DNA from 2 places in the Streptomyces sp. NPDC014894 genome. Region 1 is predicted to be linked to the other one. Evidence: riboswitches for the same ligand, from Rfam matches in the RefSeq annotation. Region 1 holds a riboswitch; the other holds the start of a gene.
The links. Region 1 has a riboswitch for cobalamin ahead of ACF089_RS34730 (cobalamin biosynthesis protein). Riboswitches for the same ligand answer to the same signal wherever they lie in the genome.
Positions count from the first base shown of each region.

Region 1 (5,548 bases):
CCGCCCATGTGGGTCATCGTCTCCGCCGGTGTCGCGATCGCCCTCGGCACCTACCTCGGCGGCTGGCGCATCATCCGCACCATGGGCAAGGGCCTCACCGACCTTCAGCCGCAGCAGGGCTTCGCCGCCCAGTCCAGCGCGGCCAGCGTCATCCTCGCCTCCTCCAACCTCGGCTTCTCGCTCTCCACCACGCACTCCTGCTCCGGAGCGGTGATGGGCGCCGGCCTCGGCCGCAAGGGCGGCGTGGTCCGCTGGTCCACCGCCACCCGGATGTTCGTGGCCTGGGGTCTGACCCTGCCGGCCGCCGGTCTGGTCGCCGCGGGCTCGGAGTACGTGACCAAGCAGGGCGACTGGGGCGTCGCCGCCGTCGCGATCTTCCTGGTCGCCTCGTCCGCCGCCATCTGGATCTACTCGCGCCGCCAGGTCATCGACCACACCAACGTCAACGGCGAGGAGGGCGACGAGCCCGGCGTCGTGACCGAAGCGATCAACGCGGTCACCCCGCCGCCCGCCGGCACCCCCGCGCAGGACGACCTCAAGACGACCATCGCGGCTCCCTCGGCCGCCGCCCCCGAATCCGGCCCGGCCAGCCCGGCCGCGGTGTAAGGACAGATCAGCATGAACATCGACTGGGCAGCTCTCGGCTCCGTCTTCGGCGTGAGCCTCGTGGCCACCGTCGTCCTCGTGGGCCTGTTCACCCTCGGCATCGTCGGTCTGAGCAAGCAGCAGCCGGCCGCCGGGTCGACGACCGGCGGCACGGCGACCGGCGGCGGCGCGTCCGTGGCCCTCGCCCGTGTCGGCGCGTACATCTGCTTCGCGCTCTGCGTGGCGGCGATCACCTACGGGATCTACCTCATCGTCGACTGACGGCGTCCCCGGACCGTGCGCGGGCCCTGCCCGCCGCACCGAGGACTCCGTCGTCACCAGCTCTTTCACCGGCCGGGCCGGACCACTCCCACGGGGGCGGTCCGGCCCGGTCGCGTCGGTGCCGGGACCGTTCGCGGGGCCGGACGGGGCCGCTCCCGGGCCCGGCGGGGGCCGGTGTCGGGCCCGGCGGGGACCGGTGTCGGGCCCGGCGGGGACCGGTGTCGGGCCCGGCGGGGACCGGTGTCGGGCCCGGCGGGGGCCGGTCCGGGGTGTGGGGCTGAGCACACTGTCCCATCGCAGGTCAACAGCAGGTTGACGGCTGTTCTCGCAGCGTGGTGGACTGCCGGGGCCATTACGGCGGCAGCAGAGGAAGCCGGTGCAAATCCGGCGCGGTCCCGCCACTGTCACCGGGAGGAATCCCGGGAGCCAGGAACTCTCGCCGCCGCATCACGTCGAACCAGGGCGCGGACACCCTGAGTGAGGACATATCGCCATGCCCGGCCGCGGTTCAGCCCCTGCCCCGAGTACGCCTCGCACTCCCCCGGCTCCCCCGGCGACCTCTCCCGCTCCCCCGGCGACCTCTCCGGCACCCCCCGCTTCGTCCTCGGCTCCCCCGGCTCCCCCGGTTTCCCGGGCCCTCCGGAACGAGACCGCGGCCTGACCCCATGCGTGCCGACCGGATATTCGTGTACGGCGCCACCGCCGGCCTCCTCGGCGACCTGCTGCTCGGCGATCCCCGCCGGGGGCACCCGGTCGCCGCGTTCGGGCGGGCCGCGGGCGCCGTCGAGCGCGCGCTGTGGCGCGACCACCGGGGCTGGGGCGCGCTCCACACCGCCGTCTGCGCCGGAGGCGCCGCGGCGGCCGGGGCGCTGCTCGCCCGTGGGACGCGCGGCCGTCCCGCGCTGTCCGTCGCGCTGACCGCCGCCGCCACCTGGACCGTCGTCGGCGGCACCTCGCTGGGCCGCGAGGCCCGGACCGTCGGGGCGGCGCTCGCCGACCGGGACCTGGCCGCGGCCCGGGAACGGCTGCCCCATCTCTGCGGACGCGATCCGCAGGCCCTGGACGAGGCCCAGATCGCCCGCGCCGTGGTGGAGTCCGTCGCCGAGAACACCTCGGACGCGGTCGTGGGGGCCCTGGTGTGGGGGGCGGTCGCGGGCGTTCCCGGGCTGCTCGGCTTCCGCGCCGTCAACACCCTGGACGCGATGGTGGGCCACCGGTCCCCCCGCTACCGGCGGTTCGGCTGGGCCTCGGCCCGGCTGGACGATCTGGCCGGCTGGCCGGGCGCGCGGCTCACGGCCGCCCTCGCCGTCCTCGCGGGCCCCGACCCACGCGGGGCCGTACGGGCCTGGCGGGCCGACGCGCGCCGGCATCCGAGCCCCAACGCCGGTCCGGTCGAGGCGGCCTTCGCCGGAGCGCTCGGCGTACGGCTCGGCGGCACTCTCGCGTACGGCGGCCGGGTCGAGCACCGGCCGGTGCTCCACGGCGAGGGCCGGGCCGTGGAGGTCCCGGACATCGAGCGCGCGGTCCGGCTCTCGCGCCGGGTGAGTCTGCTCGCGCTCGCCGCGAGCGCGGCCGGACGGCTGGCGTTCCGGCAGATCACGGCGGTCCGCCGCCGGCAGGGAGGGATCCGATGACCGAGCGCGGACAGACCGGGGGCGGGCGTACCGGAGGCGGACGTACCGGGAACGGGCGTACCGGCGGCGGGCTGCTGGTCGCGGGAACGACCTCGGACGCGGGCAAGAGCGTCGTCACGGCGGGAATCTGCCGCTGGCTGGTGCGGCAGGGCGTCAGCGTGGCCCCCTTCAAGGGGCAGAACATGTCGCTCAACTCCTTCGTGACCCGCGAGGGCGCGGAGATCGGCCGGGCCCAGGCGATGCAGGCCCAGGCGGCGCGGGTCGAGCCGACCGCGCTGATGAATCCGGTCCTGCTCAAGCCGGGCAGCGACCGCAGCAGCCAGGTCGTGCTGATGGGCAAGCCGGTGGGCGAGCTGAGCGCCCGCGGCTACCACGGCGGCCGGCAGGAGACGCTGTTCGAGCCCGTCGTGGAGTGCCTGGCCGAGCTGCGGCGCTCCTACGACGCCGTGATCTGCGAGGGCGCGGGCAGCCCGGCCGAGATCAACCTGCGGCGCACCGACATCGTGAACATGGGCATCGCCCGGGCGGCGCGGCTGCCGGTGCTCGTCGTCGGGGACATCGACCGGGGCGGGGTCTTCGCCTCCTTCTTCGGCACGACGGCGCTGCTGAGCGCCGAGGACCAGCGGCTGGTGGCCGGTTATCTGGTCAACAAGTTCCGCGGCGACGTCTCGCTGCTGGAGCCGGGCCTCGACATGCTCGAAGGGCTCACCGGGCGGCGGACGTACGGGGTGCTGCCGTACGCGCACGGGCTCGGCATCGACGAGGAGGACGGGCTGCGGGTCTCGCTGCGCGGGACGGTGCGCGAGTCGGCCGTGGCCCCGCCGGTCGGCGAGGACGTGCTGCGGGTGGCGGTCTGCGCGGTGCCCCTGATGTCCAACTTCACCGATGTGGACGCGCTGGCCGCCGAGCCGGGCGTGATCGTCCGATTCGTCGACCGGCCGGAGGAGTTGGCGGACGCGGATCTGGTGATCGTGCCGGGAACCCGGGGCACGGTCCGGGCGTTGGAGTGGCTGAGGGAGCGGGGCTTGGCGCGGGAGCTGGCGCGCAGGGCGGCCGAGGGGCGTCCGGTGCTGGGGATCTGCGGCGGGTTCCAGGTGCTCGGTGAGCACATCGACGACGAGGTCGAGTCACGGGCGGGTTCCGTGACCGGTCTGGGACTGCTGCCCGTACGGGTGCGGTTCGCGGCCGAGAAGACCCTTGCGAGGCCGACGGGCACGGCGCTGGGCGAGCGCGTGGAGGGGTACGAGATCCACCACGGCGTCGCCGAAGTGCTGGGCGGGGAGGCCTTTTTGAGCGGCTGCCGGGTGGGTGAGGTCTGGGGCACCCACTGGCACGGCTCCTTGGAGAGCGACGGCTTCCGCAGGCAGTTCCTGAGACGGGTCGCGAGCGCCGCCGGCCGGCGTTTCGTGCCCGCTCCGGACACGTCCTTCGGAGCGCTGCGCGAAGAGCAGCTGGATCGGCTCGGCGACCTCGTGGAAGAACACGCGGACACGGACGCGCTGCTGCGGCTGATCGAGCAGGGCCCGCCCGCGGACCTTCCCTTCATCGCGCCCGGAGCGCCCGCGATGCCCGCGGCGCGCACGACCGCCGGAGCGCCCGGACGATTCGGAGGCCCCGTATGAGCACAGCGCTGTCCTTCCCGGCCGCCGCCGCGAGTCCGCTCGGGGACGGATTCCGCGGCGGATCCGGCTCCGGCCCGGGTCCGGATTCCCGTGCGGCTGCCCGTCCGTCCCGCCGGCCGCTTCCCCTTTCGATCCCCCTTCCGTTCCCCCTTTCGTTTCCCCCTTCGCTTCACCCCGCGTTTCCGTGTGCGCCCGTGACGACCGAGGAGCCCGTATGAGCACGCCCTACCCGTTCACCGCTGTCGTGGGGCAGGACGATCTGCGGCTCGCGCTGCTGTTGAACGCGGTGTCGCCGCGGGTCGGCGGGGTGCTGGTGCGCGGGGAGAAGGGCACGGCCAAGTCCACCGCCGTACGCGCCCTGTCCGCGCTGCTGCCCGAGGTCGCGGTCGTCGCGGGGTGCCGGTTCTCCTGCGATCCGGCCGCGCCGGACCCGGAGTGCCCCGACGGGCCCCATGGGCCGGGCGGGGCCGCCGCGCGGCCCGCGCGCATGGTCGAGCTGCCCATCGGCGCGTCCGAGGACCGGCTGGTGGGAGCGCTGGACATCGAGCGCGCGCTGGCCGAGGGCGTCAAGGCCTTCGAGCCGGGGCTGCTGGCCGACGCGCACCGCGGGATCCTCTATGTGGACGAGGTGAATCTGCTCCACGACCATCTGGTGGACGTGCTGCTGGACGCCGCCGCGATGGGCGCGTCCTATGTGGAGCGCGAGGGGGTGTCGGTCCGGCACGCCGCGCGTTTTCTGCTGGTGGGCACGATGAACCCGGAAGAGGGCGAGCTGCGGCCGCAGTTGCTCGACCGGTTCGGCCTGACGGTGGAGGTCGTCGCCTCCCGCGAGCCCGATCAGCGGGTCGAGGTCGTCCGTCGGCGGCTGGCGTACGACGACGATCCGGCCGGCTTCACCGCCCGCTGGGGCGAGGACGAGAGGGCGCTGCGGGAGCGGATCATGGCGGCCCGGGCGCTGCTGCCCGAGGTGCGGCTGGGGGACGCGGCGCTCCGGCAGATAGCGGCGACCTGTGCCGCCTTCGAGGTGGACGGGATGCGGGCGGACATCGTGATGGCCCGTACGGCCTGTGCGCTGGCCGCCTGGGCGGGGCGTACGGATGTCCTCGCCGAGGATGTGCGGCAGGCGGCCCTGCTGGCCCTTCCGCACCGGCGGCGGCGCAATCCGTTCGACGCGCCCGGTCTGGACGAGGAGAAGCTGGACCGGACGCTGGAGGAGTTCGGGGAGGACGAGCCCGAGCCCGACCCGGAGCCCGATCCCGATCCCGACCCCGGTGAGGGTCCGGAGGGCGGCCCGGACGGCGGCGGTCCCGGCGGCGCGCCGCCCCCGCAGGACGGCCCCGGCGCGGGCGACGGTGATGATCAGAGCGTTCCGCCGCAGGCCGAGCCCCCCGCGCCTCCGTTGACGACGGGTGAGACGGACGGGAC
Region 1 covers NZ_JBIBWD010000024.1:53,614-59,161, forward strand. Annotated here, with positions in the region: gene ACF089_RS34720 (anion permease) at 1-606, shown strand, start outside; gene ACF089_RS34725 (hypothetical protein) at 619-867, shown strand; cobalamin riboswitch at 1,187-1,326, shown strand; gene ACF089_RS34730 (cobalamin biosynthesis protein) at 1,533-2,501, shown strand; gene ACF089_RS34735 (cobyric acid synthase) at 2,498-4,123, shown strand; gene ACF089_RS34740 (putative cobaltochelatase) at 4,338-5,548, shown strand, end outside.

Region 2 (5,548 bases), on a different contig from region 1:
CCGGTGAGCTGCTCGGCGAAGTACTGGACCATGTCATTGCGCTCGGGCTCGCCGTGCACCAGTACGTCGATGCCCGCCTTCTCCTGGAAGGCGAGGACCTCGCGGATCTCGTCCTTGATGCGCTCCTCGTACCCGGGGGTGTCGATGCGCCCGGCGCGCAGATCCGCGCGCGCGGTGCGCAGCTCGTTCGTCTGCGGGAACGAGCCGATGGTGGTGGTGGGCAGCAGCGGCAGCCGGAGCAGGTCCCGCTGGGCGGCGGTCCGCTCGGCGTACGGCTGGGAGCGGCGGCCGTCGGCGTCGGTGACGGCCGCGGTACGGGCGCGTACCGCCGGGTCGTGGGTGAGGGCGGATCCGGCGCGGGAGGCCAGATCGGCCCGGTTGGCGGCGAGTTCGGCGGTGATCGCGCCGGTGCCCTGGGCCAGTCCCTTGGCGAGGGTGACCAGCTCGGCCGTCTTCTGCCGGGCGAAGGCGAGCCAGCGGGCGATCTGCGGGTCGATGTCGCGTTCGGCCCCGGCGTCGAGGGGGACGTGCAGCAGGGAGCAGGAGGCCGCGACGTCGACGCGGTCGGCGAGACCGAGCAGGGTGCCGAGGGTGGCGAGGGACTTCTCGTAGTCGTTGATCCAGATGTTGCGGCCGTTGACCACGCCCGCGACCAGGCGCTTGCCGCGCAGTCCGCCGACGGCGGCGAGATCGTCGAGATTGCCGGCGGCCCGCTCGGTGAAGTCGAGGGCGAGCCCTTCGACGGGGGCCTTGGCCAGTACGGGCAGGGCCTCGCCGAGGCGGTCGAAGTAGGAGGCGACCAGCAGTTTCGGACGGTCGGTCAGTCCGCCGAGGTCGCGGTAGGCGCGGGCGGCGGCGTTCAGCTCGGCCGGGGTGCGGTCCTGGACCAGGGCGGGCTCGTCCAGCTGGACCCACTCCGCGCCGGCCGCGCGGAGATCGGCGAGGACCTCGGCGTACACCGGCAGCAGCCGGTCCAGCAGGGTCAGCGGTTCGAAGTCGGCGGCGACGCCGGGCGCGGGCTTGGCCAGCAGGAGATAGGTGAGGGGGCCGACGAGGACCGGGCGGGGGGCGAGCCCGAGCGCGAGGGCCTCCGTCAACTCGGCGACCTGCTTGGACGGGTCGGCGGTGAAGACGGTGTCGGGGCCGAGTTCGGGCACCAGATAGTGGTAGTTGGTGTCGAACCACTTGGTCATCTCCAGGGGCGCGACGTCCTGGGTGCCGCGCGCCATGGCGAAGTAGCCGTCGAGGGCGTCCGCCGCGACGGCGGCGCGGTGCCGCCCGGGGACAGCCCCGACCATGACACTGGTGTCCAGCATGTGGTCGTAGTACGAGAAATCGCCGGTCGGCACCTCGTGGACGCCGGCGTCGGCCAGCTGACGCCAGTTCGTCCGGCGCAGATCCGCCGCGGTCTCCCGGAGGGCGTCGGCGGTGACGCGGCCCTTCCAGTACCCCTCGACGGCCTTCTTCAGTTCCCGGTTCTGGCCCTGGCGGGGGTAGCCGTACACGGTGGCCCGTGCTGCCGCGGCTGCGGACTTCGCTGTCACGGAACTCTCCTTCGCGAGATGTCTCCTGTGGATCCCGGTGACGGGACGAGGAGGCGAAGGGAGGACACATCGGACGGACCCGTGCCGCGCAGGGCGCGGTCGTCCGCCGGATATGGTCGCCGACCCGCCCACGAGGTCACCGGGATATCCGCACACGAACGGGTCGTGCGCGGACAGCGGGCAGGTCTTCGGACTCGCGGGCCCGCCGTCCGGTCTCCCGGTCGGCACCTACTGGCCGTCGCTTCCCAGATCCGTTTCCCGGATCCAGTGCGTATGACGGCGGTCGTTCCCACTCACCGCTGCGGGGCAGTCCCGGATTTCCACCGGGTTCCCTCTTGCGACGCGTCTGTCTGGCGGACAGGGCGAACCAGCTGCACCGGTCAGCGTAGAGGGATCGCGTGCCTTCGGACAGTGCTGTTCACATTCCGGACCGTGACATGAGACACGGATGGTTCGGGATTGGCGGCGGCCGACCCGCGCCGAGCAGGCCGGATCGGAGGGGGGAGGGCTCGCCGCGGGCCGCTCGTACGGGGCGCTCGTCCGGGCGGACGAGCACGGTGGTCCACGACCGCGGCGGCCTCGGCCGGAGCCGCCGGGACCCGGCGGCCCGGGCCCTCGACAGGATGGCCGAGGACCTGACGGACCTTCTCGACCGCCTCGGCCCCGGGCCGTTCGTCCTCGTCGGCCACAGCTGGGGCGGGCCGCTCGTACGCCTCGCCGCCGGGGCCGCCCCCGAACGCGCAGCGGACCTCGTGCCGGCCGACCCCGCCGACGAAGCCCGCGATCTGTTCTTCGAACGCTCCGTCCGCCGACAGGAGAGGATCGGCCGGCCGGCGGGCTGCTCGCCCCCGCCCACCGCACGATGCTCGACGCGCTGCCCGAGGACGCCGCCGCCGACATGCGCCGGGAGGGCTTCACCGTACGGGCGACGCGCACCCGGGCCGCCGCCCCCGCGCACCGATCGCCCGGGTCGCCCGGCCGCGTTCCCCGCCGACGCGCGCGGCCGGAGGGATAGGCTCGCGGGATGCCGGAGACCGCGCTGCTCATCATCGACATGCAGATCGCCCTGTTGGCCGACGCCCATGACGCCGACGGCTGTCTCTCCCGGATCGCCGGCCTCGCCGGCCGGGCCCGCTCCGCCGGGACGCCCGTCGTCCATCTGAGGCAACGCCTCGACGCCTACCCCGTGCCCGCCGAACTCCGCGACATCCACCCGGCGGTCGCGCCCCGGCCGGGCGACGCCGTCCTCGACAAGGACAGCGCCGACTCCTTCCTCGGCAGCGGCCTCGGCGACCTGCTGCGCGGACGGGCGGTGCGCCGGCTGGTCGTCACCGGCTTCGCCACGGAGTACTGCGTCGACTCCACCGCCCGGGCCGCTCTCTCCCTCGGCCACGATCTCGTGCTGGTCTCGGACGGACACACCACACCGGTACGCCCGGTGGGCGTCGTGCCGACCGCGGCCCAGGTCGTCGAGCACCACAACACGACCTTCGCCACCATCCAGTACCCCGGACGCTCGATCCGGGTGACGCCGGCGGCGCGGGTCCGCTTCGACTGACCGCCGGGGGCCCGGGGGCCGCGCCCGCTCAGCGGCCGCGCTCCCACGCCTCCCACAGCCGCGCGTACCGCCCCCGCGCCCGCACCAGCTCCGTATGCGTCCCGGACTCGACGGCCCGGCCGTCCTCCATGACGACGATGCGGTCGGCCCGCGCGGCCTGGCCGAGCCGGTGGGCGATCACGATGGCGGTACGGCCGGACAGCGCCGAGGCCGCCGCCCGGTCGAGCAGACCCGCGTCCGTGCTCCCCGCCTCCGCCGTGGCCTCGTCCAGGACCGCGACCGAGGGGGCGGCCAGGGTGAGCCGGAGCAGCGCCAGATGCTGCGACCGCGCGGCGGTCAGCTCGTGGCCGCCCGCGCCGACCGGGGTGTCGAGTCCGGCGGGGAGCCCGTCGATCCACTCCGCGCCGAGCCGCGCGGCCGCCGCCCGGATCCGGTCGTCGTCCGCGCCGGGGGCGAAGAGGCGCAGATCCTCCGCGACGGTCCCGTCGAAGACATGGACCTCCTGGCTCACCAGGACGGTCCGGGCGCGCCCGGCCGGTGACGCGGCCCGCGCGCCGTCGATGACGATCTCGCCGCTGTCCGGGCTCAGCACACCGGCGACGAGCTTGGCGAGCGTCGTCTTCCCGGCCCCGCTGGCCCCGACGATCGCGACGGTCTCCCCGGGCTCGACGGTCAGCGAGACCCGGTCGAGCGCGAGCCGGCCGGGACCGTATCCGTACGAGACCCGGTCGAGGACGACCCGGCCGCCGCCGGACGGGCCGGGCGCCGGCGGGGGGCAGGCCGCGGGCGGCTTCGGCAGGGCGGTGACGCCGACGAGACGCGCCAGACCCGCCCCGGCGTCCTGGAGTTCGTCGACGTTCGAGAGCAGCACGCCCACCGGGCCGAACAGCTGGTGGAAGTAGAGGGCGGCGGCGGTGGCCGCGCCCAGGCTCACCGCGGAGTCCATGACCAGCCGGTGGCCGACCGCCAGCACGGCCGCGAGACCGATCAGCTCGGCGACGTTCAGCAGCCCGTAGAAGCCGTTGCGCAGCCGTACGGCGTCCAGCTCATGGCCGATGGCGCGCTCGGAGGAGGCCGCGATCCGGGCGAGCCGCCGGCGCTGACTCCGGAGGGCGGCCACCGTGTCCGCGCCGTTGAGGGTCTCCACGATCTCCTGGCCGCGAGCGGCCTCGGCGCTGTGCAGCTCCCGGTACACCGGACCCGACCGGGCCAGGAAGCGCCGCAGCGCCACGTACTGGAGGGGCGCTGCGGCGAGCACCGCGAGGGCGAACCGCCAGTCGATCGCCCCGATCCCGATCAGGGTGAGCGCGATGGTGAGGAACGCGGAGACGAAGGCGGGCAGCACCCGTCCGATGACGGTGTTGACGGCCTCCGCGTCGCCCGCGACCCGGGACACGAGATCGCCCGTCCCCGCCTTCTCCACCAGGGCGGAGGGCTGGGCGACCGCCGTGGCGAAGACGTCCTCGCGCAGCTCGGCGAGGGCGTGCTGCGCGGTGCGGGCCAGCAGCAGCCGCCCCCACCGGCCGAGGCAGGCGCTCAGCAGCGCCGCCGCGAGCACCCCGCCGGCCGGCAGGAGCAGCTCGTGCCGGGGCCGCTTGGCGATCACGATGTCGACCATCACGCCCAGCAGGGCGGGGGCCGCCAGCGCGGACGCGGCGGCGGCGAGCAGCACCACGACGGTTCCGGCGAGACGGGCCCGGTGGGGAGAGAGGAGGCGGAGGGCGCCGCGGGCGGTCTCCCGGGTGGAGGCGACGGGCAGCGGCGCCGGTCCCGCGCCGTCCGCCGCCGTGCGGTCCCCGGGCTCCGTCGGTGTGGTGGTCATCGCGCGGTCACCCGGTCCTGGTGCGTCCCGGCCGCCGGCCCGGACGGCTCCGGGGCCTCGTGGACCCGGTCGCAGGCGCCGAGCAGGGCGGGGCTGGTGGTGACGAGGACGATCGCCCGGTCGCCGAACCCGCGCAGCGCCCGGGCGATGCGGTCCTCCGTGACGCTGTCGACGGAGGTGGTGGGCTCGTGCAGGACGAGGACGGGCTGCGGCTGGTGCAGGGCCCGGGCGAGCAGCAGCCGCTGCCGCTGGCCGCCCGACAGCAGCCGGCCCTGTTCGCCGACCTCGGAGGCGGTTCCGTCCGGCAGATGGGTGAGCACGTCGTCCAGTCCGGAGGCGGTGAGGGCGGCCGGGTCCACCGCCTCGGCGGCGAGATTGTCGGCGACGGTGCCGGTGAACACGGCGGAGTCGTGCGGCGGTGCGAAGACGGTACGGCGCGCCTCGTCGGGGGAGAGCCCCGCGACGTCCCGGCCGCGCAGCAGATACCGGCCCGGCTCCGGGACCCGCCGGCAGGAGATCAGTTCGGCCAGCTCCCGGGCGGTCTCACCTTGGGCGCGGATGCCGACGACCTCGCCCGGCCCGGCGGTGACGGCCGGGCCGTCGTCCAGCCGCAGGGCGAGGAGC
Region 2 covers NZ_JBIBWD010000008.1:90,747-96,294, reverse strand. Annotated here, with positions in the region: gene metE (5-methyltetrahydropteroyltriglutamate--homocysteine S-methyltransferase) at 1-1,544, opposite strand, end outside; cobalamin riboswitch at 1,706-1,931, opposite strand; gene ACF089_RS20220 (alpha/beta fold hydrolase) at 1,982-2,707, shown strand; gene ACF089_RS20215 (isochorismatase family protein) at 2,590-3,102, shown strand; gene ACF089_RS20210 (ABC transporter ATP-binding protein) at 3,131-4,924, opposite strand; gene ACF089_RS20205 (ABC transporter transmembrane domain-containing protein) at 4,921-5,548, opposite strand, start outside.
Region 2: it holds a riboswitch for cobalamin, as region 1 does, so the genes downstream of both, metE (5-methyltetrahydropteroyltriglutamate--homocysteine S-methyltransferase) here and ACF089_RS34730 (cobalamin biosynthesis protein) in region 1, are expected to answer to the same signal.